One region of the Neorhizobium descurainiae genome, then DNA from elsewhere that is predicted to be linked to it. Evidence: predicted binding sites of a transcription regulator. Region 1 holds the regulator's gene; each other region holds the start of a gene.
What was found. The regulator LexA, encoded in region 1, represses DNA repair genes until DNA is damaged. The targets are predictions, from matches to a motif close to TGTTCNNNNTGTGTTCNG.
Positions count from the first base shown of each region.

Region 2: the regulator LexA is predicted to act here: its motif matches at 4,570-4,587, upstream of ACMGE0_RS12995 (energy-coupling factor ABC transporter ATP-binding protein).
Region 3: the regulator LexA is predicted to act here: its motif matches at 1,881-1,898, upstream of ACMGE0_RS13255 (glycosyl transferase).
Region 4: the regulator LexA is predicted to act here: its motif matches at 5,557-5,574, upstream of recA (recombinase RecA).

Region 1 covers NZ_JBLFFK010000005.1:267,414-275,049, reverse strand. Annotated here, with positions in the region: gene kdsA (3-deoxy-8-phosphooctulonate synthase) at 1-404, opposite strand, end outside; gene ACMGE0_RS12445 (VOC family protein) at 409-1,281, opposite strand; gene lexA (transcriptional repressor LexA) at 1,484-2,206, shown strand; gene ACMGE0_RS12435 (ComEC/Rec2 family competence protein) at 2,187-4,706, opposite strand; gene gltA (citrate synthase) at 4,995-6,284, shown strand; gene lpxB (lipid-A-disaccharide synthase) at 6,315-7,493, opposite strand; gene ACMGE0_RS12420 (LpxI family protein) at 7,490-7,636, opposite strand, start outside.
Region 2 covers NZ_JBLFFK010000006.1:70,423-78,058, reverse strand. Annotated here, with positions in the region: gene ACMGE0_RS13025 (TAXI family TRAP transporter solute-binding subunit) at 1-732, opposite strand, end outside; gene ACMGE0_RS13020 (exodeoxyribonuclease VII small subunit) at 879-1,145, opposite strand; gene ACMGE0_RS13015 (histone deacetylase family protein) at 1,149-2,081, opposite strand; gene ACMGE0_RS13010 (acyl-CoA thioesterase) at 2,203-2,628, shown strand; gene ACMGE0_RS13005 (biotin transporter BioY) at 2,640-3,203, opposite strand; gene ACMGE0_RS13000 (CbiQ family ECF transporter T component) at 3,234-3,839, opposite strand; gene ACMGE0_RS12995 (energy-coupling factor ABC transporter ATP-binding protein) at 3,836-4,513, opposite strand; gene ACMGE0_RS12990 (winged helix-turn-helix domain-containing protein) at 4,624-5,814, shown strand; gene ACMGE0_RS12985 (hypothetical protein) at 5,849-6,292, opposite strand; gene glgB (1,4-alpha-glucan branching protein GlgB) at 6,369-7,636, opposite strand, start outside.
Region 3 covers NZ_JBLFFK010000006.1:125,271-132,906, reverse strand. Annotated here, with positions in the region: gene rnhB (ribonuclease HII) at 1-403, opposite strand, end outside; gene ACMGE0_RS13260 (PA0069 family radical SAM protein) at 663-1,820, opposite strand; gene ACMGE0_RS13255 (glycosyl transferase) at 1,952-2,470, shown strand; gene ACMGE0_RS13250 (hypothetical protein) at 2,645-2,962, shown strand; gene moaB (molybdenum cofactor biosynthesis protein B) at 2,959-3,507, opposite strand; gene ACMGE0_RS13240 (4-(cytidine 5'-diphospho)-2-C-methyl-D-erythritol kinase) at 3,504-4,430, opposite strand; gene ACMGE0_RS13235 (tetratricopeptide repeat protein) at 4,430-6,259, opposite strand; gene ACMGE0_RS13230 (polyprenyl synthetase family protein) at 6,426-7,442, opposite strand; gene ACMGE0_RS13225 (putative signal transducing protein) at 7,547-7,636, shown strand, end outside.
Region 4 covers NZ_JBLFFK010000010.1:94,721-102,356, forward strand. Annotated here, with positions in the region: gene ACMGE0_RS18255 (inositol monophosphatase family protein) at 1-642, opposite strand, end outside; gene ttcA (tRNA 2-thiocytidine(32) synthetase TtcA) at 669-1,535, opposite strand; gene alaS (alanine--tRNA ligase) at 1,586-4,240, opposite strand; gene recA (recombinase RecA) at 4,409-5,497, opposite strand; gene cckA (cell cycle histidine kinase CckA) at 5,741-7,636, opposite strand, start outside.

The DNA of each region.
Region 1 (7,636 bases):
GCGGCGACCAGCAGATCCGTCTGGCGGGAGAGGAAGGCCGGAATCTGCAGGATGTCGACGGTCTTCGCGACGACCGCGCATTGTTCTTCCGTATGGATGTCGGTCAGCACCGGAAAGCCGAATTCCTTCTTCAGATCGGCGAAAATCTCCATGGCGCTTTCGAGCCCGATGCCGCGCTTGCCGGAAATCGAGGTGCGGTTCGCCTTGTCGAAGGAGGACTTGTAGACGAGACCGATGCCGAGCTTGCCGCAGAGCTCCCTCAGGGCACCGGCCATCATGAAGGCATGGTCGCGGCTTTCCATCTGGCAGGGGCCGGCGATCAGCGAAAGGCGCGCATCCTGCGCAAACAGCACCTTGCCCTCCCCTTCGCCGACCAAGACACGCGGATTGGCGGACACTTCCATGAGACTATTCCTCGAAACCGAACATGACGCCCTGGCCGGGCGCCGCCTGCACCAGGACACGGCCTTCCCGGCGGACGAATGCGACGTCATTAGCAGCAAGGGTGATCTCTGTCACGGCAAGATCGGCCGTCTTGAAGAGGATCGCCCGGCCCCGGAGCCCCCCGGCATCCGGCACCGGCGCGAGCGCGAATTCCGCCTCAAGGTCCCGGTCTTGCGCAATGCGGATGCGGGCATTGGCGGCGGCAAGCCTGATGACGGACGGTTCGATCTCCGCTTCCGTCATCAGCACCTGCTCCATCAGCGGCGTGAATTCGGAAGGCACCGGGGCTGAAAGAACGATCTCGCTCAAACCGGTGACCGCGTTGGCGTGGCGTTCCAGCTCGCCGCGATCGGCCGGCAGCGGGTTGATGCGCTGGGCGGAGAAGAGGAAGAAATCCGGCGTGCGATCGTCGCCCGCAAAGGCCAGCCGGAAGCTTGCCTCGGTTTGCGAACCGTCCGGCATCCTCACGCCGCGGGAGAATTCCAGCATATCGCCTGCCGAAACGCCCCTGAGCTTGAAGCGCTGGTGATCGGCGGCGGCATCGACGGTGGCAACCGCGAGCGCGGAAAAGCCCTGCCTCACCCTTGCCTTGCGGAAAGCAAGATCGCGCGCGGTGAAGACATTACCGCGCTTGGCCGCCGCAGACGCGTGACGGCGGTTGGCGATCGCCAGCGGCTCGAGATAGGCGCCGTCCGAGAGGAACACGCAGGCATTGGCCGTGCCGAACGGATGAAACGCATCGGCTGCCACAGTAAAACCAAGCTCGGAAAACCGCGAGCGCGCAAGCGCCAGCTGCGCCACCGGCAGGACGAGATGGTCGATCGATCTTGCATTCACGCGATGGCCCCCAGAATGCGGTACAGCAAAAACTACATTGGCAGCGGACCGGCTCCGCGCAAGTGGCGAGAAAAGAGATATGTGGCGTTCTTCCATGAAGAAAAAATCACCATACTTCACCAAAATTTAGGGACTTGCGGAACACATATGGAACATATAGTGTCCGTTCTGGATTTGTTTCCGACTCTCAGGGTGCCAACACATGCTCACGCGCAAACAGCAGGAATTGCTTCTGTTCATTCACGAACGCATGAAGGAATCCGGCGTGCCGCCTTCCTTCGACGAGATGAAGGATGCGCTCGACCTCGCATCGAAGTCCGGCATCCACCGGCTGATCACGGCACTCGAGGAACGCGGCTTCATCCGCCGCCTGCCGAACCGGGCGCGGGCGCTGGAAGTCATCAAGCTGCCGGAAGCCTATCAGCCGAGCCTGCAGCCACGCCGCGGCTTTTCGCCGAGCGTCATCGAAGGCAGTCTCGGCAAGACGCAGCCTGTCGCCGCCGTCCCTGCAAAGCCGGCTGCGAACGACGACGTCTCCAGCGCCACCACGGTTCCCGTCATGGGCCGCATCGCGGCGGGCGTGCCGCTCTCGGCCATCCAGAACAACACGCATGACATCGCCGTGCCGGCCGAGATGCTCGGTTCCGGCGAACACTACGCGCTGGAGGTCAAGGGCGACTCGATGATCGAGGCCGGCATTCTCGACGGCGACACGGTGATCATCCGCAACAGCAATACGGCCAATCCCGGCGATATCGTCGTGGCGCTGGTGGACGACGAGGAAGCGACGCTGAAGCGCTTCCGCCGCCGCGGCGCCTCGATCGCGCTCGAAGCCGCGAACCCGGCTTACGAGACCCGCATCTTCGGCCCCGACCGGGTGAAGATCCAGGGCAAGCTCGTCGGCCTCATCCGCCGCTATCACTGATCAGCGGCCGGAGCGCTTCCGGCAGCGCCGAGTTGAATGTCTGGCTCCGCCAGTCGTAATGGCGGTGTCGGGTCCAGGGACGGTCCCGGCCGGCCATGGCGGCATGGATCCGCCAATGGCGGATCTCCCTGGCGCCGTTGAGAAATACTTCGAGGGCGCCGGTCCTGCGCAGCGTATCGCCGTTGATCATCAGCGCGCCGGAACGGCAGCGGTCGAAGCGGGCGCGTGGCGCGATGACGAGATCGGCCGCATCGCAGGCCGCGCCGGCATAGCGACCGTCCTCTACGGACGCGACGATGACGCCTGCGGCGGTCCTTGTGGCGCACCAGATGCGGGGCGTGCAGATGAAATGGCCGGCAGGCGCCTCCCTGATGCGGGCTCGGGCGGTTTCGATTTCCTCTGCGGTCAGGTCACGCCGTTCGGCCGCCCCGGCATCCGGGGATTTCGTCCCGGAAGATTCGGCATCGGGCGACCTGTCCCTCGGCGGTGACATTTCCGGCTTTACGGGATCGCCAATGAGAAGCGCGCGCTTCCATTGGCCGTAGATGAAATCCGGCGGGCGGCTGCGGTTCGCCGCAACATTTTCTCCGTTCACCAGCGCAACCATCGTGCCGTCCTCGGAAACCAGCAGATCCGGGAGGGGTTTCGAGCGCTCCTGCCAGGAGAGCAGCAGGGCCGCGGCGAGGAACGGAATACCGACGAGCCGGAGCCTGGTTCTGAGCAGCGTCAACAGAAGAAAACCCGCGGTCGCCACCGCGAGGAACCCGGGATGCTGGCGGCCGATGCCGACGTCGCCGCCCCAGGCCGCCACGTGCTTGGCGATCGCGATCACCGCCTCCAGACCGAGCCCCATGAGCTTCAGGAAAGGCGCGTCCAGCCCGAAGGGCATCAGCAGCATGCCGATCAGCCCCATCGGCATGACCACGAAGGAGATGACCGGCATGGCGGCGAGATTGGCGGCCAGCCCGTAGGTCGCGATGCGATGAAAGTGCTCGACGGAAAAGATCGCCGTAGAGATGCCGCCGATCAGCGATGTCACGAAGATGCCGGCGGCGAAATTCCAGGAGGCCAGAACCGGCGTCACCGCAGGGTGACGGAACGGCAGCGGCTCCGGATCGCGCTTTTCCGCCCGATGTTTCCAGAGCGCGTAGCCGGCAACCAGGGCTGCGGTCGCGGCAAAGGACATCTGGAAGCTCGGGCCCAATATTTCCGAGGGCGAGATGGCGATGATGACGAGGGCGGAGAGCGCCACGTTGCGCAGGCTGATCGACGGCCGGTCGAAGAAGACCGCGACGAGCATCACCGCCATCATGATATAGGCCCGTTCCGCCGAGACCCCGAAGCCGGAAATCAGGTAATAGGCGGTCGCCATGAGAAGCGCGCCGAAAGCGGCGATCTTCTTGACTGGATAGGCCTGCGCGAAACCGGTGAAGAATGAAAGCGCGGTGCGGACGCCGACGAAAAAGATGCCGGCGGCGAGCGCCATGTTGAGCCCCGAGATCGCGACGATATGGGCAAGCCCCGAAAGGCGCAGCGCCTCGGTCGTTTCCTCGGAGATCGCCCGCCGCTCGTCCGTCACGATCGCGGCGGCGAAGGCGCCGGCGTCACCCGGCACCGCCTCGCGGATACGGGTCGCGATCGCGCTGCGCAGATCGAAAAGCCGGCTTTCGACTTCCGCAAACCAGGCGCGCGGGGGCGCCGGGCCCGCCTCTCTTTTCGGCGCGCCGTAGAAGAACCCGACGGCACCTATACCGTCGAAATAGGAGGAGAAGGCGAAATCGTTGAGCCCGGGCAGCGCCGGGCCCGACGGCGGCGAGATGCGTACCCGGCCGCCGATCGTCTCGCCGGTTTCGGCCGGCTCGTGGCGAGCCCTCGCAAGCAGCGACACCCGTTCCGGCGGACGCTTGACCTCGGGATCGGCCGTCCGTTCGACACGGACCACGTAGCGCCAGCGCCCATCCGCATCGACCTCGCGTCTTTCGACCACGCCAGCCAGCGCGGTCGTCACCGGCGAATCGAGAACGACCGTGTCCCGCCGCCAGGCTTCAAGCTCCGCCAGCATCATGCCGCCGAGAAAAAGGGCCATGCCGAGCGGAAGGAAACGCATGCCGCCGGCACGGTGCCGAGTGACGACCGCAAGCGCGGCAAAGATGCAGAAAGCCAGAAAGAACGGCCAGAAAGCCGGGTCTCGCGGCAAGGCGAACCAGCACGCGGCGCCGGCGCCGACAAGAACAGGAACGAAGAGGAAGGCATGTCCGTGCGCGGCCTCCTCCGCGAGCATCGCCGGACTGTTGCGCCAGAAGCGACGCAAGGGGCCGAGCCCGCGCCGCAGGGAACTTCCCTGCGCGCGGACTGCCGGCAGCCTCTCGTAGACCGGAACGGGCGCGGGATCATGAAAAGCGTCCGAGTCGGATGCGCCTCCGCTTGGCAGCCAACCGGGCGGCCGGGAGGTCGGCCTCCGCACCTTTGTCAGTTTCGGAAACGCAGTGTCTTCCGACATGAAACGCCCAGCCCGCCCCGTCGCCAAACATGCGACAAATGCAACCTGCGCGCTTCCCGGCACGCCGTCAACCGCCCAGGAAATCTCGGCAATCCGGACGGGTCGAACCACCCTGCAACAGGAAGTTGGATATCCAAGCAAAAGCCGCGGCCCGAGAGATTTTCGCGCTGCACAAAATGCCGCCAGGACAGCTTGGCATCAGCTTTAGGATCATATAGCAAGGCATGGGACGCTTAATTCTTGTGGCGCTTTTTGGGCGCCACGCCGCCAAAAGGTTGGAGGATCAGCATGACGGATAAAAGCGCAAATGTGGTACTGGGCGACAAGAAAGTCGACCTGCAGGTAAGGTCGGGTTCCATCGGTCCGGACGTGATCGATATCGGCTCTCTCTACAAGCAGACCGGTGCCTTCACCTACGACCCGGGCTTCACCTCGACGGCCTCTTGCGAATCCAAGATCACCTATATCGACGGCGACGAAGGCATCCTGCTGCATCGCGGCTACCCGATCGAACAGCTTGCCGAGCACGGCGACTTCCTGGAAACCTGCTATCTGCTCCTCTACGGAGAACTGCCGACCGCGGCACAGAAGAAGGATTTCGACTACCGCGTCACGCACCATACCATGGTGCACGAGCAGATGAGCCGCTTCTTCACCGGCTTCCGCCGCGACGCCCATCCGATGGCCGTCATGGTCGGAACGGTCGGTGCATTGTCGGCCTTCTACCACGACTCGACCGACATCACCGACCCGCATCAGCGCATGGTCGCTTCGCTGCGCATGATCGCCAAGATGCCGACGATCGCGGCGATGGCCTACAAGTATCACATCGGCCAGCCGTTCGTTTATCCGCAGAACAATCTGGACTACGCTTCCAACTTCCTGCGCATGTGCTTTGCCGTTCCGTGCGAAGAATACGTGGTCAATCCGGTTCTTGCGCGTGCCATGGACCGCATCTTCATCCTGCATGCCGACCACGAGCAGAACGCCTCGACCTCGACCGTCCGCCTCGCCGGCTCTTCGGGCGCCAACCCGTTCGCCTGCATCGCGGCCGGCATTGCCTGCCTCTGGGGTCCGGCGCATGGCGGCGCCAACGAAGCGGCCCTCAACATGCTGACCGAAATCGGCACGGTCGACCGCATTCCGGAATATATCGCCCGCGCCAAGGACAAGAACGACCCGTTCCGCCTCATGGGCTTCGGCCACCGCGTCTACAAGAACTACGACCCGCGCGCCAAGATCATGCAGAAGACCACGCACGAGGTTCTCGGCGAGCTCGGCCACAAGGACGATCCGCTGCTGCAGGTCGCCATGGAGTTGGAGCGCATCGCGCTCACCGACGAATATTTCATCGAGAAGAAGCTCTACCCGAATATCGACTTCTATTCGGGCATCACGCTGAAGGCGATGGGCTTCCCCACCACCATGTTCACCGTGCTCTTCGCGCTCGCCCGCACCGTCGGCTGGATCGCCCAGTGGGCCGAAATGATCGAGGACCCGGAGCAGCGCATCGGCCGTCCGCGCCAGCTCTATACCGGCGAGCCAAAGCGCGACTACCTGCCGATCTCCAAGCGCTGATCGAAGCGGGACGCAAAACAAAAAACCCGGTCATCGCTGACCGGGTTTTTTCCTGTCCAGAAGTTCGAGGACGACACCGGCGGCGGCTTCGCCCGGCGGCACCGGCACCTGCAGCCGTCGCCAGGTGAGATCGAACCCTTCCGTCATGGCGCGCCGCTGCGCCGTATCCGACGAAAGGCGCTCGACCCAGCGGCACAGGCTGCCTGCCCGCACCACCTCGTTGAAATATTCAGGCACGACGGGATAGTCGGCAATCAGGTTCGGAAGCGCGCCGGACCAGATCCTGATCCGCTTCGACATCAGCGTGATCAGCCAATCCGCCTGATAGGCCGAGACGACCGGCACGTTTGACAAAGCCAATTCGAGGATGACGGTTCCGGATGCCGCGATCGCCGCATCGGCTTCCGCGAAAGCTGCCCATTTGCTCTCGGCGCCGACCGAGATCTCCGGCCGGACCGGCAGGCTTGCCGCCATCTCGCGCACCAGCTTTTCCTGGCGCGGCACGGTCGGCAGCAGGAAACGGGCCGGGCCGTTACGCGCGACGAACTCACGCGCCGCCTCGCCGAAGATCGGCAGAAGCGCCCTGATCTCGGCCGATCGCGAGCCCGGCAAAAGCAGGATGGTCTTCTCTTCGCCTTCCGTCTTCACTGGCCGTTCGGCGCGGATGCCGCGAACCTTGAGGAGCGCCGGATCGTCGGTCAGCCGGTGGCCGACGAACGTGGTCTCAGGTCCGCCCAGCCGCTTCATCGCCTCCGGCTCGAAGGGCAATACGGCAAGCACATGATCGACATAGGCGAGCATCGCCGCGGCGCGGTATTCCTTCCAGGCCCAAACGCTCGGGCAGACGTAATCGACGATCGGCAGGTCGGGCAGAGCCGCCCGCACCTTTTTCGCGACGCGATGGGTGAAATCCGGACTGTCGATGATGACGAGCACGTCCGGCCGGGCGGCAACGATCGCAGCCGCCGTCTGGTTGATCCGCCGGATCAGGTTCGGCAGACGGGCAAGCACCTGCGTCAATCCCATGATCGACAGTTCGGAAAAGTCGAAGAGGGATGCCAAACCCTGCGCCTCCAGGGCTTCGCCGCCGACGCCGGTCAATTCGACGGGTCCGTCATGGGCAGCCTTCAGCGCCGCGATCAGATCGCCGCCCAAAAGATCGCCCGAGACTTCACCGGCGATGACGCCGACCTTCAAGACCCTGCTCACGACAACCCTCCGTTCGACCGGCCTCCATCCGGCAAGCCGGGATCGATGCCGCAGACGAAGATGCCGGCGGCATCGGCAGCGGCAATCATCTTCTTCTCTTCCAGCACCAGAGCGCGCCCGGCCTCGATCGCGATGCCGGCGAG
Region 2 (7,636 bases), on a different contig from region 1:
GACAGCGGCCGTTTCCACATCCGCGGTCTGGCCCTCGTAAGTCCCGGCCGGGATGACGGCGGAGACGTAAGGCGCGCCGATCTTCTCGACCTCGGCCTTCGGGATCGCCACGACGTTGATCTTCAGCGAGGTGGCGAGGTCGCGGATCGAAGCGACGCCAAGGCCGGCGGATTGCAGCGTGGCGTCGAGCTGGCGGTTCTTGATGAGCTCGACGGATTCGGCGAAGGGCAGGTATTCCGTCTTGCCGAGATCCTTGTAGGACATGCCCGCCGCGGCGAAGATGGCGCGTGCGTTGAGCTCCGTACCAGAGGCAGGAGCTCCGACCGACAGGCTCTTGCCCTTGAGGTCGGCCAGCGTCTTCACGCCGGAATCGGCGCTCGCGACGACCTGGATATAATTGGGATAGATGGCGGCGATGCCGCGCAGCTTGTCCAGCTTTGCGGGAAAGCCCGCTTCCTTGTTGCCCTTCCAGGCCTCCTGGACGGAATCGCCGAGTGAGAAGGCGATCTCACCGCGGCCGGCCTGCAGAAGGTTCAGGTTCTCGACCGATGCCTTGGTGGCCTGCACCTGCGTGCGCGCGTCCTTGATCCCCTGGCCGTAGATTTCCGAAAGCGCGACGCCGAGCGGATAATAGACGCCGGACGTCCCGCCGGTCAGCACGTTGATGAATTCCGCGGCCTTCGTGCCGGCCACCGAAAACGCCGTCGAAACGGCAAGCGTCGCGGCAAACATGAGATTGATTTTGCTGGATTTCGCGCCAAGCATCACGATTGTCTCCTCCCAAAGCAACCATTCGGTAACGGCTATCATGGGGAGGCGGTCACGGTGCGTCAATCGCTTTGTGACGCGATCGTGGCGATGGTCGTACGACTTTGGTGTTATTCGCCGTCGAGCGGCTCGGCGCCCTGCGGTTTGCCGCTGCGGTCGAGGCGGATCTTCTCGATGCGGTTCTCGGCGGCGGTGAGCAGCTTTTCGCAATGTTTCTTCAAAGCTTCGCCGCGCTCGTAGATGGCGATGGATTCGTCGAGCGCCACGTCGCCGCGTTCCAGCCGCGCGACGATGCTTTCGAGTTCCGCGACCGCCTTTTCGAAGGAATAGCCGCTCACATCGCCCGTGGACCCAAGAGTCTCGGTGTTCTCGGTCATTCCTTATCCTCTCATCAGTCTCATGATGTGCATGCCGGCCGATTCGGCCAGGCCCTCCAGATCATAGCCGCCCTCGAGCAGGCTGACGACCCGGTTGCCGGCATATTTGCCGGCGATCTCCATCACCCGCCCCGTCGCCCAGTCGAAATCGTTGCCGACGAGGTTGATCTGCGCCAGCGGGTCGCGGTGATGGGCGTCGAAACCCGCCGAAATCACGATGAAATCCGGCCGGAAGTTTTCGAGCGCCGGCAGCACCCGGGCTTTGAAGGCTTCGCGGAAATGCTCGCTGCCGGTGTCCGGGGAAAGCGGCGCGTTGACGACATTGTTCTTCGTGCCGGTCTCGTCCTTGGCGCCGGTGCCGGGATAGAGCGGCATCTGGTGGGTCGAGCAGAACAGCACGGAAGGATCGTCCCAGAAGATGTCCTGGGTGCCGTTGCCGTGATGCACGTCCCAGTCGACGATCGCGACACGCTCGATCCCGTGTCTCCGCTGCGCGTGGCGGGCGGCGATCGCGGCATTGTTGAACAGGCAGAAGCCCATCACCTTGTCTTTTTCGGCGTGATGTCCCGGCGGCCGGGCGGCGACGAAGGCATTGTCCGCCTTGCCGGTAATGACATCGTCGACGGCTGCCATCGCTCCGCCGATGCCGGTGAGCGCCGCCTGCAAGCTCTTCGGCCCCACATAGGTGTCGGCCTCGATCTGCCGGATTCCGTCCTCCTCCGGAATGTCGCGGATGACGGCGCGAAGATGCTCTTCCGGATGGGCGAGCAGGACCGCATCCTCGTTCGCCTGCGGCGCTTCCTTCCGGTCGAGCTTTTCGAAATTCGGGTGCTGGAGCGCGATATTGAGCGACCGCAGCCGGTCGGCCCTTTCGGGATGCCCTTCCGGTGTCTGATGCTCGAGGAAGATCGCGTGTTCGTAAAGGCGCGTGGTCATGAAGGCGGCCTCGTGAGGTGTGAGCCCGGGGCGGACATCTCCGACATGGCGCAGATGCCGTATTTTTTCAAGGCGAATCCCCTTGCGCCTCCGCTTGTTTGGATCGAAGGAATGGTCTTACATGGGGATATTCAACCTAGAGGGCGTGGTGGCTAAAGATACGGTCAAATCGCAGGAATTCCGTGTCCCGTTCCGCGACGTGGACATGCATGGGGAAATGTCGCGGTCGGCTTACGTTGTCCGGGCGGAGGAGGCCGTGGCGGAATTCTGGCGTCGCCGCAAGCCCCAGAAGGGCGATCCCTTCTTCACCATCGGCAAGATCACCTGCACCTTCCATGCGGCGCTGAGGCTCGGCGACCTCGTGCATATGCATGTCGGCGTCAGCAAGATCGGCGGAAAGTCCGCGGCCTTCCTGGTGCACATGCTGCGCGATGAGGAGGCGGTGGCGGAGGCCGAGATCGTCTGGACGGCGCACGATCCTTCAAGCCGGGAGCCGGTCGCGCTGCCCGAAGACCTGCGCGACTGGTTCTATCAGTATCTGGACTGAGCCTGTCTCGATCAGGCCCGCTGCGGCAGCAGCGGATAGCCGGCCATGACGGCGCGACCGGCGAAAGCCGCGATCAGGGCTTTCAGCACATCGCCCGGGACGAAAGCGAGATCGCCCATGAAAGCGGTCACTAGGCCGGTGCCCGTGCCGTAGGCGAGGTAGGCCACGCCAAGCGCATGATCCACCACGACGCCGCCTGCGAGCGCGGCAAGGAAGAAGCCGGCGGTCTGCACGATGCCGCTCTGGGAGCGGTCCACGAAGCGCTCCGCAAGATAGCCGGTGACGTAGGCTGCGAAGAACCAGCCGACCAGATAGCCCGCGGTCGGCGAGACGAAGGTGGCAAGCCCGCCGCGTCCGCCGGAAAGCACCGGCAGGCCGATCGCGACGAGCAGCAGGACGAGAAGCACGGCAAAGCCGCCCCGCTTCGCCCCCAGGATGACGCCCGCCAGCATGACGCCCAGCGACTGGGCGGTGATCGGCACGGGAATGAAGCCGAGCATGATCGGCGGCACCAGGCCGAGCGCCACGATGATGGCGGCAAACAGGGCGGCCAGAACGAGATCCCGGGTGGACATGATACAGGATTCCTTAATGCTGATAATGAATCACTTTTGCGCCCGGATGCCCCTGGCGTCAATGGCGGCGGCAATCTCGTCGGCGTTTCGCAGCGTCAGGATGATCAAGGGGACCGCGAGCGTCAATGGCCGGGGCTTCAACCCTCGCGCGTGGTGGGCGTCCCGGATGGCCTGGTAGCGGGTCAGAACCTCCGGCACGAAACGCACCACAAGGCCGATCGAAAGGCCGATATCGGCGGCTCGAATGAGGCCCGCCCGTTCCAGCGGCCGGGCCGCCAGGGTTATCTCGTCGATGAAATCGCCGGTGCTCGTGGTGGCCGTCGCGGCTGCCGCCAGGAGGGCCAGCGCCGTCAGCCGCAGCAGGACGATGAGCGCCTGGCCGGGGCTGTTGAGGACGAGCGTGAAGAGGGCGACGATGGCGATCGTCAGCAGGATCGGCCGCAGCCGGAAGAAGGATTGGCGCCATCCAAGTCCGAGCGAGGCATAGATGCCACCGCCACAGGTGGCGGCGGCCGCGAGAAAGAGAGGCGAATCGATCAGGAAGAGAAGGAGGCTCGAAAGCGCAAGCACCACGAGCTTCACCCTCGGCGGGAGCCGGTGGAGAAAAGTATCGCCCTCGACATAGAGCGTCTTCATGCCGCGATTTCCCGGTACCGGGCGATGACCTCTTGCGGAATGCCGTCGGCGGCGAGTTTGCCCTCATGAAACAGCAGCACCCGGTCGAAATCCGCGATCAGCGAAAGGTCGTGGCTGATGACGATGACATTCTCGTCGAGGCCGCCGATCGTGCGCTCCACGAGATCGCGGTTTTTCAGATCGAGCTGGTTGGTCGGCTCGTCCAGGATCAGGATTTCGGGTTTCGTGACGAGCACGGAGGCGAGTGCCGCAAGCTGCAATTCTCCGCCGGAAAGCTCGTGCGCCCGCCTGTCGGCAAGGTGGGAAATGCCGAACCGGAGAAGTACGGCCTCGACCGCCGCCTCCGTCGCCTGCTTCGGAAGTTTCCGGCCCTTGAGGCCCAATGCGATGTCCTCCTTCAGGATCGGCAGGATGATCTGGTTCTGCGGGTTCTGGAAGATGAAGCCGGCCTCGGCGCGCACTTTGTCGCCGTCCTTTGCCGTATCGAAGCCGTTGACGGTAACGCGGCCGGCAGCCGGCACGACGAGGCCGTTGATCATCCGCGCGAAGGTCGTCTTGCCGGAGCCGTTGAGGCCGATCACGCCGATCCGGCGCTGATCAAGCGAAAGCGTCAGCGGATGAAGCACGGTGCGTCCCTCGAAACGCGCTTCGGCCTGTTCGAAACGGATGTCCAAACCTGTCCCTCGATGTCTGGAGCGCTCTATAGACCGGAAGGCGGGCGAGGGGAATTCGGAACCAAACATGAACATTGAATCTGCGGCGACGGCATTCTAGTCTCCTGCGCATGTCGATTCTCATTCCGAACGATCAGGCGCGAAAAATCTTCCTCGAACGGCAGCGGCTTTCCGACCCGCCCGGCCGCGCGCTCACCAAGGCCGGCCTCCTGCAATTGATCGACGACCTCGGCTTCGTCCAGGTGGACAGCATCGCGACCGTCGAGCGCGCCCACCACATGATCCTGTTCTCGCGCAACCAGACCTACAAGCGGGAGCATCTGACCGCGCTTCTGGAAAAGGACCGCGAGCTTTTCGAGCACTGGACGCATGACGCATCGATCGTTCCGGCGCGTCTTTTCCGTTATTGGAAGCACCGCTTTCGCCGCCGCGAGCCGATCATCGCCGAGCGCTGGAGGAAATGGCACGGCGAGGGTTTCGACGCGGCCTTCGAGGAGACGTTCCGGCATATCGCGGAGAACGGCTCAATCATGTCGCGCGACATGAAGGTGGAGGACCACAAGTCCGGTGGCTGGTGGAACTGGCATCCGAACAAGACGGCGCTCGAATATTACTGGCACACCGGCAAGCTCGCGATCGCCGGCCGCACCAACTTCCAGAAGATCTACGACCTGATGGAGCGGGTCATTCCGCCGCGCCATCACGAGCCGGAGGTGAGCCATGCGGAATTCATCGACTGGGCCTGCCGCAGCGCGCTGAAAAGGCTCGGCTTTGCGACCTCCGGCGAGATCGCCGCCTTCTGGGATCTCGTCACGCCACAGGAGGCGAAGGACTGGGTGACCGATCATCGCGGCGAACTGACCGAGGTGCTGATCGGCTCCGCCAATGGCGGCAAGCCGCGCCCGTCATTCGCCTTTGCGGGCTTCCCGGAAAACCTCGGCGACATCCCGGAGCCGCCGGCGCGCGTGCGGGTTCTCAGCCCCTTCGACCCGCTTCTGCGCAATCGCGATCGTGCGGAACGGCTCTTCGACTTCTTCTACCGCATCGAGGTTTTCGTGCCGGAGCCGAAGCGGCAATACGGCTACTACGTCTTTCCGCTCCTCGAAGGCGACCGGATGATCGGCCGCATCGACATGAAGGCCGACCGCAAGGCTGATGCGCTCGACGTCAAGCGGCTATGGCTGGAAAAGGGCGTGCGCGCTTCTGCCGGACGTCTGGAGAAGCTGGAGGCGGAACTGCTGCGCGTCGCGCGTTTCGCCGGGGTCGAGAAGGTTACGTATCAGGAGGGGTGGCGTAACTGACGTCTATGTAGAGGGGTCGACCGGATTGAAATGGTTATATTCCCATCCGGCGCTCAAGATTGACGATCCGCTCTTCCAATTCTCGTAGAGATATATCGTTTTTGTTGCTTTCCTGCAGGGCATTCAAGATCGCATTGTGCTGCAAGACGGCATCTGCTGCCAAGGCGCGGATTGCAGCAGCGTTTTTCTCGCCGGTATTTTCGATCTCTTCGAGCCGTATTGTGATCGCGTCGAGCCGAGATGTCACGTCGGATTTCAATTGAGTAAGTTCGGATTTCAACTGCGTCTGGCCTGATCGCAACTCGATCATATCCTGCCGAAGCAGGTTGTTTTGCTTATGAAGCTTTTCAAACTCGGCATCGTAGCGTCCCACCCCATCCGTCAGTCTGCCGACTTGATTGGTAAGCGGTTGAATAACATCGATAAGCGCCGACATCCGGTTCAGCATCTGACGCTCGAAATCCATCTCTTCGGCCATTTTCGATATCCTCGGTATTCAACCTGCAAGATAGGCCGAGAGTTTGAGACTTACAAGCTCGCGAAATGCCAACCCTCTACCGCGGCCACCTCAAAAACATCGTCGCCAGCGGCGGCAGCACGAGCGACACGGAAACCGCCTTGCCATGCGCCGGCTGGGGCTCCGTCCAGGCTTCGGATTGGCCGAGATTGGACCCGCCGTAGATTTCCGCGTCGGTGTTGAGCACCACTTCCCAGCGGCCTTCCGCTGGAACGCCGATGCGGTAGCCGTGGCGCGGCAAGGGCGTCATGTTCGAGACGATCAGAATATGGGACGACCGGTCCCCGGATGTGCGCAACATACCGTAGACGGAGTTTGCCGCGTCGTCGGCGACCGCCCATTCGAAGCCTTCCGGATGAAGGTCGCCGAACTGCAGCGCCGGTTCGGCGCGGTAAAGGCCGTTCAGGTCGCCGATCAGCCGCTGCACGCCAGCGTGACCCGGCTGGTCGAGCAGGTCCCAGTGGACGGAGCCGTCATGGCTCCACTCGGCACCTTGCGCGATCTCGCCGCCCATGAAGAGCAGCTTCTTGCCGGGATGCCCCCACATGAAGCCGTAATAGGCTCGAAGATTGGCGAGCTTCTGCCAATGGTCTCCGGGCATCTTGCCGAAAAGGGAGCCTTTGCCGTGCACCACCTCGTCATGGGAGAGCGGCAGCATGAAACGCTCGGTATAGGCATAGATCATGCCGAAGGTCATGGCATGGTGGTGATACTGCCGGTAGACGGGGTCGTCCTGCATGTAATGCAGCGTGTCGTGCATCCATCCCATGTTCCATTTGAAATCGAAGCCGAGGCCGCCGTCTTCCGGCTTTTTCGTCACGTTCGGCCAGGCGGTCGATTCCTCCGCTGCGGTGAAGGCATGCGGGCAGCGATCGTGGATGATGCTGTTCAGATGTTTGAAGAATTCCACTGCTTCGAGGTTCTCGCGCCCGCCGTACCGGTTGGGAATCCATTCGCCCTCGTTGCGGCTGTAATCGCGGTAGAGCATCGAAGCGACCGCGTCGACGCGAAGGCCGTCCACGTGGAAATGCTCCAGCCATTCCAGGGCCGAGGCGATCAGGAAACCCTTCACCTCGTTGCGGCCGAGATTGTAGATCAGCGTGTTCCAGTCCTTGTGGAAGCCCTCGCGCGGGTCCTCGTGCTCGTAGAGGGCCGTGCCGTCGAAGCGGGCCAGCCCCCAGACGTCGGTCGGGAAATGCGCAGGCACCCAGTCGAGGATCACGCCGAGGCCGGCCTGGTGGCAGCGGTCGACGAAATAGGCGAAATCCTCCGGCGTGCCGTAGCGGCCGGTCGGCGCGAAGAGGC
Region 3 (7,636 bases), on a different contig from region 1:
CGTCGCGGCCGTCGGCAAGCACGTAGGACGGCGTGACGGCAAGGCCGGCCACCGCCCGGCGCATGGCGTCGAGGCTCGCGCGCAGAATGTTGCGCTCGTCGATATGGCGGGGACCGGAGGCGGCGATCGAGATCTCCGCCGTCGCCATGATCGCCTCGAACAGGATTTCCCGTTGAGCGGCGGTGAGCTGCTTGGAATCGTTGAGGCCGTCCGGAATATTGTCCGGGTCGAGGATCACCGCCGCTGCGACCACCGGGCCTGCAAGCGGGCCGCGCCCTGCCTCGTCCGTCCCGGCGACCGGCCAGTGACCGGCCTTGCGTGCAAGCAGTTCCAGGCTGAAGTCCGGAACGAGCGGCACTTCTTCGAAGAGCATCGGAGAATCGGGTGACGTGCGAGGCAACATGGCGGCAACCTCGCACGCCGACCCGATCTCCTGCAACCCCGGACAAGCGATGCGGCGTCGCTATCCACCGAGGTCGAGAAGCGCGCTCCGACTGGGGCGGCGGTGGAACCGGGGAGATTCCGGCACGAGACGGAGGCGGAAACGTGCCGAAAACTGCAATTCTGAAATCCGGGGTCTGCATGCCCGAATGTTGTTGTAATTCTGGAGCCCGACCCTGCTTCCCGCCGACCTGCAGGCGCGCGAAAAAGGCTGGGCCGCCCTAAAGCAGCGAAAGCTGGATGCCGCCGCCGTCCGGCCGGATGAAGATGTCGTCGCGCAGCGGCAGGCCGCGGCGCACCATGCCGAGCCGCTTGGTGGCCATCTCGAAGCGCCGGCCGATCTGCCAGGCATAGGGTCCGGCGCCCTTCATCCGCTTGCCCCATTCGGCATCGTAGTCCTTGCCGCCGCGCATGGAGCGGATGAGCGACATGACATGCCGGTAGCGGTTCGGATAGTTCTGCAGCAGCCAGTCGCGGAAGAGGGGGCTCACTTCCAGCGGCAGGCGCAGCAGCACATAGCTTGCTTCGGCCGCGCCGGCCGCGTGCCCCGCTTCCAGGATGCGCTCGATCTCGTGGTCGTTGAGCGCCGGGATGACGGGCGCCACCATGACCGCTGTCGGAATGCCGGCATCGGTCAGCGCCTTGATGGCGGTGAGGCGCTTGGGAGGGGTCGAGGCGCGCGGCTCCATGGTGCGGGCAAGCTTGCGGTCGAGCGTGGTAACGGAAATGCCGACCTTGGCGAGCCCTTTCGAAGCCATATCGGAGAGGATGTCGATGTCGCGGGTGATCAGCGCCGACTTGGTGACGATCGCGACGGGATGATTGGCCTTCTGCAGCACTTCGAGGATTTGCCGCATGATGCGCCATTCCCGCTCGATCGGCTGATAGGGATCCGTATTGGTGCCGATGGCGATCGCCCGGACCTTGTAGTCCGGCTTGCTGAGCTCCCGTTCGAGCAGTTTCGGCACGTCCGGCTTGACGAAGAGCTTCGATTCGAAATCGAGCCCCGGGGAAAGCCCCATATAGCTGTGCGTCGGACGGGCGAAGCAATAGATGCAGCCGTGCTCGCAGCCGCGATAGGGATTGATCGAGCGGTCGAAGGAAAGGTCGGGGGATTCGTTGCGGGTGATCGCCGTGCGCGGCTTTTCCACCTGCACCTCGGTCTTGAACGGTTCGAGCTCCTCGATCGTCTGCCAGCCGTCGTCGAAGGCCTCGCGGCGTTCCTCCTCGAAACGGCCGCTCGGGTTCAGGCCCGCGCCGCGCCCGCGCCGCCGCTCGACCTCGATCCGCAGGCCGGACGACTTCACCAGCGCATCGGCAATATCGGCCGTATGAGCAGGCGCGAAAGCGGCCTGCCGCAATTGGGACAGCTCGTTCATGGGTGCTCCTGACGGGGAAACTTCCCCGTTCCTGATGGATTAAATTCCTAGCCGCAAAATGAGAACATTGCAAGAACAAATTTTGAAAACCGTTTCTGGCGTTCCCTGCTGCGATGCGGTACATGTCAGGAATGCTGACTGTCATCATGGAATGCCGCGACCAGGAATCGGAGCTGGCGCAGACCCTATCGGTGCTCGTCTCCGGCGCGGTGGAAGGCCTTGTGAGCGATGTTGTCGTGCTCGATCACGGCTCGCGGGACGGTTCCTCCCGCGTGGCGGATGCGGCCGGCTGCCGGTTTCACACCCATTGGGACATCAAGGATATCCTGCGCAGCGCCCGCGGCGAATGGCTGCTTCTGGCCCAGCCGGGCGCGCGGCCGCAGGCGGGCTGGATCGACGAGGTGATGGAATATATCGCGCTCAACAGGCAGCCGGCGCGGTTCGCCCCGTCGCGGACGTACCGGCTGCCGTTCTTCAAGCGCATCGGTCGTGCGGTCCCGCCTCTGGAATACGGCCTTCTGCTGCCGAAGCGGCAGGCGATCGCGCTCGCAAAGTCCGGCATGGACCTGGAGGCGCTCGCCAAGGGGCAGAAGGCTTCGAAGCTGGCCAGCGAGATGATCCCCGCCTGGGTCGCGCACGCGGCACGCTGATGCGGCAAGCTGCCTGCGATATCGATGGAAATCGAGCGCGGTTGGAGTCATAATTGCATTGCGGCGCAGCCCGCGATGCATGTTTGGCGGTTGGCCGCGAAATGCCGGTTCACGGCAGAACAGGTCAGCGGAACACTCCTCTTCTGCCGGACTTCCGGCGAAAGGAGGTGCGTCATGAAACGCAGCATGGTCCGCGGACCCATCAAGGCTATCCTGTTTCTGGCGGGGCTGGTCGCATATCCGGCGGCCGCGGCCTCACAGGCCGTTCTCGGCTGCGCGGAGCACTCCCAAATCGTCGAGTTTCTCTCCAGCAACTATGCCGAGAAGCTCTCCGCCGCGGGGCTCGTCAACCCGAAGACGATCATCGAGATCTATGTCGGCGAGAACGGCAGCTGGACCCTTCTGGTGACCAATGCCGGAGGCCTGAACTGCATCCTTCTCAGCGGCGAAAGCTGGCAAACGATCCCGGTTCTGCCCGGCACGAGGAGCTAGTTGGAGCCACGTTTGAGATGCTCGTCGAGCCGCGGCATGATCTCGATGAAATTGCAGGGCATGTGGCGATAGTCGAGCTGCGCCTTCAAAATGCCGTCCCAGGCGTCCTTGCAGGCGCCGGGCGAGCCCGGCAGCACGAAGATGAAGGTGGAATTCGAAACACCGCCGGTGGCGCGCGACTGGATCGTCGAGGTGCCGATCTTGTCGTAGGAGATGCGGTGGAAGACTTCGGAAAAGCCGTCCATCCGCTTTTCGAAGAGCGGTTCCAGCGCTTCCGGGGTCACGTCCCGGCCGGTAAAGCCCGTGCCGCCGGTGGTGATCACCACGTCGATTTCCGGATCGAGCGTCCAGTCGCGCACCTGGCCCGCGATGCGTTCCCTGTCGTCCGGCACGATGGCGCGGGCTTTCAGCCGGTGGCCGGCCTCGGCGATCCTTGCGACGAGCGTGTCGCCGGACTTGTCGTTCTCCGGCGTGCGCGTGTCCGAGACGGTCAGCACGGCAATGCCGACGGGAATGAAGGGACGGGTTTCGTCGATCCTGCTCATGATCCTGTTCCCACGGTCTCAACCGCCTGAAAATACCAGTCCGGCTTCTGGCCGTTAAGGTTTTCCGCTGCTTTTCTGGCCGCTTCCGGGGAAGGAAATATCCCGAAACAGGTGGCCCCCGAACCGGACATGCGCGTCAGCACCGCACCTTCGCCGCCGATCATGCCGGAAATCTGGTCGATCTCGCGCAACAGCGAGCGGGCGGGCGGTTCGAGATCGTTGCGCAGCGTCTTCAGGAAAGCGAGCCAGTCGCCGTCGAAAGTCCCGATCGGCAGCCCTATCGGAGAATTGTCCTTGCGCGCCAGCCGCCGGAAGATGTCCGGCGTCGAAACGCCGGTGAGCGGATTGCCGAGCACGAGCGAAAAAGAGGGAAGGGCGGGCAGCGCCGTCAGGTCCTCGCCGATGCCTCTTGCCATCAGCGCCCCGCCCTTGAGGCACATGGGCACGTCCGCGCCGAGCGACAGGGCAAGCGCCGCAAGCTCTTCTTCCGGCAGGCCGGCATTCCAGAAGCGCAGCAGGCCGCGCAGCGTGGCGGCGGCATCCGCCGAACCGCCGCCGATCCCGGCTGCAACCGGCAGGTTCTTTTCGAGATGGATGGCGACGGGCGGTGCCGCGACGCGCCTGTTCATCAACGCCCGGCGCAGCAGGTCGCGGGCCTTCAGCACCAGATTGCCGTGCCGGCCTTCGGCGTCGGCGGGCACGAGCGTGGCGAACCGGCCGGAAACGGCGAAGTCGTCCGCTTCCGCCGCCGCAAAGCCCAGCCGGTCGCCCGTATCGGTAAAAGTCACGATGCTTTCCAGCAAATGATAGCCGTCGGCCCGCTGGCCGGTCACATGCAGTGCGAGATTGATCTTGGCGGGCGCCAATTCGAAAAGGCCCGCCTCGTCGGCGGGCCTCGTTTCACGAAACGTGTCGGAAAGCATCAGGACTTCTTGTCGGGAGCTGCCGGCGGCGGAGGCGGCGCAACGGGATCGGCCTGGCTGCGGGCGGTCGTCGGGTTCGGATCGAGCGGCGGCAGGCCCTTCTCGATCTTTTCCTTGATATGCTCGCGGTTGACGTCCTCTCCTTCGGAGATCAGCGAGCGGTTCCACTGGTAGACGGCTTCGAGCTTGCGGCCGACGCGCCAATAGGCGTCGCCCAGATGGTCGTTGATCGTCGCGTCTCCGGCGCGCAGCTGAACGGCGCGTTCCAGCTCGGTCACGGCATCGTCGAACTGGCCCATGCGGAAATAGGCCCAGCCGAGCGAATCGACGATGTAACCGTCGTCCGGCCGCGCATCGACGGCGCGGCGGATCATGTCGAGACCCTCCTCGAGGTTCTTGCTCATGTCGACCAGCGAATAGCCGAGATAGTTCAGGACCTGCGGCTGTTCGGGATTGAGCTCCAGGGCCTTGCGAAAGTTCGGCTCGGCCTTCTCCCACTGCTTCAGCCGCTCGTAGGCGATGCCGCGCTGGAAGAAGACGGTCCAGTCGCCCGGCTTCGGCACGGGCCCGATCACCTCGATCGCCTTGTCGTAGGTTTCCGCCATGGCCTTGTATTCCTTGGCCTCGGAAAGCACGCTGCCATAGGCGATATAGCTGCGGATATCGGTCGGATCGGAATCGATCAGGGATTTCAGGTGCTGCTTGGCTTCGTCGACCTTGCCGGTTTCTGAAAGCGTCAGGCCGAGCTGCAATTCGGAAATCCGCCGCATCGGCGAATCGGCCGGCACGCTGGAATAGAACTGGATGGCGCGGTCCGGCTGTTCGAGCTTCTCGGCCAGGCCACCGAGCATGATCAGCGTGTCGGCGCTCTTCGGATCGAGCGCGTGTGCGATCTGCAGGTAGAGCGAGACCATGTCCTCGGCGCCCTGGCGGTTCAGCGCGCCGCCGATGGAAAAGAGCACGCCGGCCGCCCCTTCGGCGGCTGTGGTGACCTGCTGCTGCGGCTTTTCGCCCTTTTCGATGCTCTGCCGCAGCGCCTTCAGCGGCGCATAATTGGCGACCATGCCGTCGCCGACGGCGATCGCATCGAGCGCCTTCTGCCTGTTGCCGGCAGCCGCTTCGAGACGCGCGAGCGCCATCACGGCGCGCATGAAGGTATCGGGCGCGGTCGCGACGGCCTCGTTATTGGTGACGGCCGTGTTGAGGTGCCGCCGCGCCGTGCCGATATCGCCGGCAACGAGCGCCATGGCGCCCAGATGGTAATCGGTGAAGACCTTGTACCAGGCCGGGCCCTTGAGATTGTTGATGCCGGCCATCGCCTGCCTGCCCTTGCCGGCGCCGATATCCGCCCAGGCGGAGAGAAGCTGGTGCGTCAGCCGGTCGAGATCGTTCGGGCCGTCATAGGCGAGGATCTTTTTCGCCGTGTCGAACTTTTTGTCGCGCAGCGCGTCGAGGCCGCGGACGATCTTGGTGATCCGCTCGACAGCCGCGTCGTCCTTCAACGCCTCGGCTTCAGCAAGGCCTTCCTCGAAATCGCCGTTGAGCAGGAGCGAGATCATCAGCCTTTCGCGGATTTCCAGATTGGCCTGATCGAAGCCGAGCGCCTTGCGGTAAAGCGAGATTGCGGTCGGGTAGTCGTGGTCCACATCGGCGGTTCGCGCCGCCAGAAAGGCGCCGGAAAACGACTTCACGTCGCCGGCATTGAAGGTGACGGTCTCTTGTGCCTCGGGCTTCGGTTCCGCCGTCGCCGCGTTCGCCATCGTCCCGACCAGAAGGACGGCCGCGAGCGCCGCGCTCGAAAGCAGAAGAAGGCTGGATTTCTGCCGCATGAAGGGTGCCTTTCGTGTAGAGCCTGAGGCGACGAAGCGATACTGCCGCCGATCCTGCACCGATTGATTCACGATAGAATGGCTTTTTTGGAGCAGGTCCGCAAGGAAATCTCCGGAACCGCCGGTGGGCGGCGCCGGTCACACCTTCGTCAGCTCCGCGCTCCGCTCAGTTGACGCGCTGGATCGAGAAGTCGATGACTTCCAGAAGGGCGGCCTTCAGCGGCGAGGCCGGCAAGGGCGCCAGCGCATCCCGGGCGATCGTGCCGTAATGCAGCGCGCGGCCGATCGTGTCGTTGAGCGCGCCGTATTTGTTGATGAGGCCGAGCGCCTTTTCGAGGTTCTCGTCGCTGCTCTCGCCCTTCTCGATCGCCTCGCGCCAGAAGGCGCGCTCGCCTTCGGTGCCGCGGCGATAGGAGAGGATGACGGGAAGCGTGATCTTGCCCTCGCGAAAGTCGTCGCCGACATTCTTGCCGAGATCGGCGGCCTTGCCGCCGTAGTCGAGCACATCGTCGACCAGCTGGAAGGCGAGGCCGAGGTTCATGCCGTAGGATTTCAGCGCCGCGCGTCCTGCCTTGTCGGCATTGGCGATGATCGGGCCGACCTCCGCGGCAGCCGCGAAGAGAGCCGCGGTCTTGGCGCGGATGACGGAGAGATAGTCGTCTTCGGTCGTTTCCATGTTCTTGGCGACCGAAAGCTGCAGCACTTCGCCTTCGGCGATGACGCAAGCCGCGGTCGAGAGCACGTCGAGCGCGTCGAGCGAGCCGACCTCCACCATCATCTTGAAGGCCTGGCCGAGCAGGAAGTCGCCGACGAGAACGCTGGCCTGATTGCCCCAGATCATCCGCGCGGTGGACCTGCCGCGACGCAGGTCGCTCTCGTCCACCACGTCGTCGTGCAGCAGGGTTGCCGTGTGCATGAACTCGACGCTGGTGGCGAGCCGCACATGGCCGTCGCCCTGATAGCCGAACAGCGAGGCGGACGCGAGCGTCAGCATCGGCCTCAGGCGCTTGCCGCCGGACGAGATGAGATGGTTGGCGACCTCCGGAATCATCTGCACGTCGGACCCGGCCTTGGACAGGATCAACTGGTTGACCCGCTCCATGTCGGCTTTGGTGAGATCCACCAGCGGTTTGACGGACGCGAGTTTGTTTTTGCCTTCTTCAAGCGGTATGACGACGCCCAACGATGAGGCCTCCCTATCGAAATTTTACGAATGACAATAGAAAGAGGCAGTTAGGGCGGCAAGGGCAAATCGCATGCCGCCGGAATGATAGGACGTTTTGAAGCATGCGGGAAATCATCCGCACCAACGACGTGGTCACCCTCTCTCTGGCGGAAAGCCTGATGAAGGATGCGGGCATCCATTGCCTGATCGCC
Region 4 (7,636 bases), on a different contig from region 1:
CACGAATTGCACATGGCCGCCCGCGAAGGTGCGGTATTCATGCGCCGAGCAGCGATAGTTCGCGAAAAAGCGGACCTTCGCCAGATTGCCGAGAATGCGCTCGCGTGCATCGCCGAAAAAATATCCCGGCGAAGCCATGCCGACCATGGCTTCGAGCGGCCCGGACCGAGCGACGGAAAGGCGGATCGCCTCGCCGTCCGGTCGTCTCAGGAAAGCGCCGGCGCCCTTTTCTGCCATAATCCAGTCGTCGCCCATCGGATCGTAGATGATGCCGGCCACCACCTCGCCCTTCCAGACGACGGAGGCCATGACCCCGAAAGCCGGGATGCCGGAGGCGAAATTGAACGTGCCGTCGACCGGATCGACGACCACGGCGAAATCCGCATCCGCCAGCTTGCCGAGCAGGGACGGATCGGCGGCCACCGATTCCTCGCCGACGAAGAGCGCACCCGGGGCCATCGCCTCCACTTCGCGCCGGATCAACCGTTCCGCCGCCTCATCCGCTTCGGTGACCAGATCGGCCGGCTCGCTCTTTGCGCGGACGTCGCCATTTCCCAGCCTGCGGAAGCGCGGCAGGATTTCGGATTTGGCGGCAAGGCGCAAAAGATCGGCGAGCTTCACGACGTCGAGCGGAAGGGTCATGACAATGATCTCTGTTCAGGATGAATTCAGGTGCCGGACGAGGCCTGAAGACCGGAAAAATCGAAAAGTTTCGGATCGAGAAGATGGGACGGGTTCACATGGGCAAGCGCGCGCAGCATGGCATCCTTGCGGCCAGGCATGCGCGTCTCGATATCGGCCAGCATCTGCTTCATCGCATTGCGCTGAAGGCCGTCCTGGGAACCGCAGAGATCGCAGGGAATGATCGGAAACCGCATGGCGGCGGCAAACTTCGCGAGATCGTCCTCCGCGCAATAGGCCAGCGGGCGCAGCACCATCAGGTCACCCTCGTCGTTCAGGAGCTTCGCCGGCATGCCGGCAAGCCGCCCGCCATGGAAGAAATTCATGAAGAAGGTTTCCAGAATGTCCTCGCGGTGATGGCCGAGCACCAGCGCATCGCAGCCCTCTTCACGCGCGACGCGATAGAGATTGCCGCGCCGAAGTCTCGAACAGAGCGAGCAATAGGTGGCGCCTTCCGGCACCTTTTCCTTCACGATGGAATAGGTGTCACGATATTCGATCCGGTGCTTCACCCCTATGGACGTGAGATAATCAGGCAGGACATGTTTCGGAAAGTTCGGCTGGCCCTGATCGAGATTGCAGGCGATCAGCTCGACCGGGAGAAGCCCGCGCCATTGCAGATCGAGCAGCACGGCGAGCAGCGAATAGGAATCCTTGCCGCCGGAAAGCCCGACCAGCCAGCGCTTCTGCCCGTTCAGCATCCCAAAGTCGTCGAAGGCCTGCCGCACCTGCCGGAGCAGGCGCTTGCGCAGCTTGTTGAACGAGACGGAATCCGGAGCCTCGCGGAACAACGCCGGCACGAGACCGCCGGCGGCCTCGTCCAACTCATCCTCGATCCTGGCGTTCACGCCCATTCGTCTTCCTCAAAACCGGAAAGCGGCGAAGCCCGCATTCCAATCGATCGTCAAGCACTGAGCGCGGTTGCCACCGCCTCCAGCGCCTCGTCAGCCTTCGCGCCATCCGGGCCGCCGGCCTGGGCCATGTCCGGCCGTCCGCCGCCGCCCTTGCCGCCAAGCGCCGCTGACGCGACGCGCACCAGATCCACGGCGCTGAACCGGTCGGTCAGATCCGGCGTCACGGCAACGACAGCGCTCGCTTTGCCATCTTCCGAAACGCCGATCAGGGTCACCACGCCTGAACCGAGGCTTGCCTTGCCTTCATCGGCAAGCCCCTTCAGGTCCTTGGCATCGATGCCGGTCAGCGCTTTGCCCATGAACTTGACGCCGGCAACCTCGCGGACGTCGCCAATCGAGCCGCCCTGCCCACCGCCCATGGCGAGCCGCCGCTTGGCATCCGTCAGCTCCCTTTCGAGCTTGCGTCGCTCGTCTATCAGTGCCTCGACGCGCGAAACCACCTCACCCGGCTGCACCTTCAGCGCACCGGCGAGCGCCTTCACACGTTCGTCCTGCTCGGCGAGATAGGCGCGCGCCGCCTCGCCTGTCACCGCCTCGACACGGCGGACACCGGCGCCGACCGCGCTTTCGCCCAGAATGCGAACCAGGCCGATATCGCCCGTCGCGTTCACATGCGTACCGCCGCAGAGCTCGACCGAATAAGGCTTGCCGGCTTTCGGCCCTTCGATGGCATTGCCCATGGAGACCACGCGAACCTCGTCGCCGTATTTCTCGCCGAAGAGAGCCATCGCGCCTTCCGCAATCGCATCGTCGACGCTCATCAGCCGCGTGTTGACCGGCGCATTCTGCAGAACTATGGCATTCGCCATGTCCTCGACTTTCTGCAGCTCCTCCGCCGTCATCGGCTTCGGATGCGAGACGTCGAAGCGCAGGCGCTCGGGCGCCACAAGCGACCCCTTCTGCGCGACATGCGTGCCGAGCACCTCGCGAAGCGCCTCATGCAGTAGGTGGGTGGCCGAATGGTTCGACCGCAGGCGCGAGCGGCGGTCGTGATCGACCGTCAGCGCCACGGCATCACCGACCTTCAGCATACCTTCCGCGACGGTCGCAGCATGGACGAACAGGCCCTCGCCCTTCTTCTGCGTGTCCGTGACGTTGAGCTTCGCATCGTCGGTGGCGATCACGCCGGTATCGCCCATCTGGCCGCCGGATTCGCCGTAGAACGGCGTCTGGTTGACGACAACCTGCACCCGATCGCCGGCCGATGCGCTGTCGACCGCCTTGCCGTCGCGCACGATCGCCTGGACGACGCCTTCGGCCGTTTCCGTGTCATAGCCCAGGAATTCGGTTGCGCCGAACTTGTCCTTGAGCTCGAACCAGATGGTCTCGGTCGCCTTGTCGCCGGAGCCTGCCCAATGCGAGCGGGCCTCCGCCTTCTGGCGCTCCATGGCGTCGGTGAAGCCGGCCAGATCGACGCCGATTTCGCGGGCGCGCAACGCATCCTGCGTCAGGTCGAGAGGGAAGCCATAGGTGTCGTAGAGCTTGAAGGCCGTCTCACCGTCGAGCATATCGCCCTTGCCGAGCGTATTCGTCGCATCGGAAAGAAGCGACAGGCCGCGTTCGAGCGTCTTGCGGAAGCGCGTCTCCTCCAGCTTCAGCGTTTCGGAAATCAGCGATTCCGCCCGCACCAGTTCCGGATAGGCGCGGCCCATTTCCTGCACCAGCGCCGGCAGGAGCCTGTACATGACCGGCTCCTTGGCGCCCAGCAACTGCGCATGGCGCATGGCGCGGCGCATGATGCGGCGCAGAACATAGCCGCGCCCTTCGTTCGACGGCAGAACCCCGTCGGCAATCAGGAAGGCCGAGGAGCGCAGATGATCTGCAATGACGCGGTGGCTGGCGCTGCCTTCCGCCTTGACCCTCATGACATCCTCGATGGTATCGGTCAGCGTGCGGAACAGGTCGGTATCGAACACGCTCTGGACACCCTGAAGAACGCAGGCCATGCGTTCGAGGCCCATGCCCGTGTCGATCGACGGGCGCGGCAGGAGTGTACGTTCACCCGGCGCCGTCTGGTCGAACTGCATGAAAACGAGGTTCCAGAATTCGAGGAAACGGTCGCCATCCTCTTCCGGCGAGCCGGGCGGGCCGCCCCAGACGTTCTCGCCCTGGTCGATGAAGATTTCCGAACAGGGGCCGCAAGGGCCGGTATCGCCCATTTGCCAGAAATTGTCGGAGGTCGGAATGCGGATGATCTTGTCGTCGGAGAAACCGGCGATCTTCTTCCAGAGCACAGCCGCTTCTTCATCCTCGGAATAGACCGTCACCAGCAGCCGGTGCTTGGGAAGATCGAAACCTTCGGTCACCAGTTTCCAGGCCAGCTCGATCGCCCGTTCCTTGAAATAATCGCCGAACGAGAAATTGCCGAGCATCTCGAAGAAGGTGAGATGGCGGGCCGTATAGCCGACATTGTCGAGATCGTTGTGCTTGCCGCCGGCCCGCACGCATTTCTGCGAGGTCGTGGCGGTCGAATACGGGCGCTTCTCCAGACCCGTAAAGACGTTCTTGAACTGCACCATGCCGGCATTGGTGAACATCAGCGTCGGATCGTTGCGCGGAACCAGCGGACTGGAGGCCACGACCTCGTGTCCGTTCTTTCGGAAATAGTCGAGAAAGGTCGACCGGATTTCATTCACGCCGCTCATGCTACGCCCTTTTTACCGCCGGATGCGGTCTTGTTATTCGAAAACCAAAGGCTTGTATCGTCCACGCCCCTGGCTGTCCAGACGAACGAGAAACCGGCCGCCCATCTTTCGATGGGCAGCCGGCTTGAAAAGCAGCGGCCGGAGAAGCTCCGAGTGCGACAGAACCGCTTACATTTCGGCAGCCATGTCGCCGTCCTCGGCGTCCGGGCCGCCGTTCTGCAGGAAGCGGTCTGCGATGAGGCCGGCGTTCTGGCGAAGCGACATTTCGATCTCGCGGGCGAGCTCCGGATTGTCGCGGAGGAAGAGCTTTGCGTTTTCGCGGCCCTGGCCAAGGCGCTGGCTGTTATAGGAGAACCAGGCGCCGGACTTTTCGACAATACCCGCCTTGACGCCAAGGTCGATCAATTCGCCGGTCTTGGAGACACCCTCGCCATACATGATGTCGAATTCGACCTGCTTGAAGGGAGGCGCCATCTTGTTCTTGACGACCTTGACGCGGGTCTGGTTGCCGACGACCTCCTCGCGCTCCTTGACTTGACCGATGCGGCGGATGTCGAGGCGGACCGAAGCATAGAATTTCAGCGCGTTGCCGCCCGTCGTGGTTTCCGGCGAACCGAACATGACGCCGATCTTCATGCGGATCTGGTTGATGAAGATGACCATGCAGTTGGAGCGGGAGATCGAGGCGGTCAGCTTGCGCAGCGCCTGGCTCATCAGGCGGGCCTGCATGCCCGGCAGATTGTCACCCATCTCGCCTTCGATTTCGGCGCGCGGCGTCAGCGCCGCGACCGAGTCGACGACCAGCACGTCGATCGCGCCGGAGCGGACCAGCGTATCGGTGATCTCAAGCGCCTGCTCGCCGGTATCCGGCTGGGAAATCAGAAGGTTCTGGAGATCGACGCCAAGCTTGCGCGCATAGACCGGATCGAGCGCATGTTCGGCATCGACGAAGGCGCAGATGCCGCCCTTCTTCTGGGCCTCGGCGATCGTCTGCAGCGCCAGCGTCGTCTTGCCCGAGCTTTCCGGACCGTAGATCTCGACAATGCGGCCCTTGGGAAGACCACCGATGCCGAGGGCGATATCGAGGCTGAGGGAACCCGTGGAAACCGTCTCGATCTCGACGATATTCTCGTTCGAGCCGAGCTTCATGATCGACCCCTTCCCGAAGGATCGTTCGATCTGCGACAGTGCCGCTTCCAGCGCCTTGCTCTTGTCCACCGCTTTATCCTCTACGAGCCGCAAACTATTCTGTGCCATCCGATCCCACCTTTAAGTTATTGCCGCCGCGCAAGCAATGAAGCAGCCGATAAAGGTGATGTACCCGCTTTGTTCTCATTTTGCAATGGCCGATCAACAGATTGACTTCAAATAATTATTCCAATTCCGTTCTCGTGATGTTCACGATCTGCCATATGTGGAAAATCCGCCAACGAAAACAATGTTTGGCGGCAATTCCAAGACGAATCGCGATGCTTAAAAAAACGGGAGGCGACCCTGCCCTCAGTCCGAATCGAGCATCTCGCGGACAGCCACGGCAAGCTGCTTCAGCGAGAACGGCTTCGGCAGGAAGCCGAACTTGGCGTCGGCCGGCAGGTTGCGGGCGAAAGCGTCCTCCGCATAGCCCGAGACGAAGATGAATTTCAGATCGGGATAGGATTTCCGCAGCTCGGTGAGCAGCGTCGGCCCGTCCATTTCCGGCATGACGACGTCGGAGACGACGATATCCACCTTGCCCTCAAGCTCCTCCATGATCTCCAGCGCTTCGGTGCCGGAGCCCGCCTCATGCACCGTATAGCCTCGCGTTTCCAGCATGCGCTTGCCGCCGCGGCGGACCGCTTCCTCGTCTTCGACCAGCAGGACGACCGCCGATTTGCCGGTCAGATCGAGGTCCTCGGCAGGCGGAGCGGACACGACGGGCGGCGGGGCGGCCTGCCCGCCCGAAGCATCGGCCGCGTGGGCGGCCTCCTGCACCACGACCGGCGTTTCCTGAACATAGCGCGGCAGGAAGATGCGGAAGCTCGTGCCGCGGCCGACTTCCGATTCCGGATAGATATAGCCACCGGACTGCTTGACGATGCCATAGACCATGGAAAGGCCGAGGCCGGTTCCCTTGCCCACTTCCTTCGTCGTGAAGAAGGGCTCGAAGATCTTGTCCATGATCTCCGGCGAAATACCCGTGCCGGTATCGGAAACCTCCACCATGACGAAATCCTCGGCCGGCAGGTCCGCCTGATGGAAACCCGCCGCTTCGCTGGCGGAGACATTGCGGGTCTTGATGAGGATCGTGCCGCCCTGGGGCATGGCATCGCGCGCATTGACGCAGAGATTGATCAACACCTGCTCGAATTGCGACAGATCGGTGCGGACGGGCCAGAGATCACGGCCGTAATCCACTTCCAGCTTCACGTTCGTGCCGGAGATCAGCCGGTCGACCAGCATGCGCAGATCGCCCACGACATCGGTGAGGTTCAACACCGCCGGCCGCATGGTCTGCTTGCGCGAGAAGGCGAGAAGCTGGCGCACCAGCACCGCCGCGCGGTTGGCGTTCCGCTTGATTTCCATCAGGTCCGCAAAGCTCGCGTCGGAGGGGCGCGCCTGCAAAAGAAGATGGTCGGAGGAAAGCAGGATCGCAGTCAGCACGTTGTTGAAGTCATGCGCGATGCCGCCCGCCAGCGTGCCGACCGCATTGAGCTTCTGGGTCTGCGCCATCTGGGTTTCGAGCGCCTTCTGCTCGGTCGTCTCGACGGCATAGACGATCGCCGCCTCTTCCGGCGCCTCGTCGCTTTCGTCGATGACGGCGTTCACATAGAAGCGCACGTAGCGGTTCTCGTCGCCCGGATGACGCGAATCGATCGGCGCGATATCGCCCTGCCGGTCCTTGGCGGCGGCGAGCGCCTGCATCAGCTGCTGGCGGGAATTCTCGTGCACGATGCGCTCGAGATCGGCGCCCGCCTCCACTTCGTCGCGGGACACGACCCCGGCAAATAGTTTCAGGAACGGCGCGTTGATGCGCAGGATTTTTCCGCCGCCGTCGACCGAGGCGATCGCCATCGGCGTATTGTTGAAGAAGCGGGTGAAGCGCATGGCGGAGGCCGACTGGTCGCCCTCGCCGCCCTTCGGCCGCGTCAGCACGATCGTGCGGCTTTCGCCGGGCGCACCGTCGCGGGTGGCGCTGACACTATGCACCAGCCGCACCGGCAGGCTCTGGCCGTTGGCACGGCGCAGATCGAGATCGAGCGTTTCGGTGCGATCGAGGCCGGGGGCCGCCTGCACGGACTGGATCAGCGCCATGCCCTCGCCCGCCACCAGATCGGCGACCGTCATGGAGCGCGGCACGAATTTGGTAAGGTCGATGCCCAACCATTCGGCCAGCGTGGCGTTCAGATAGAATATCTC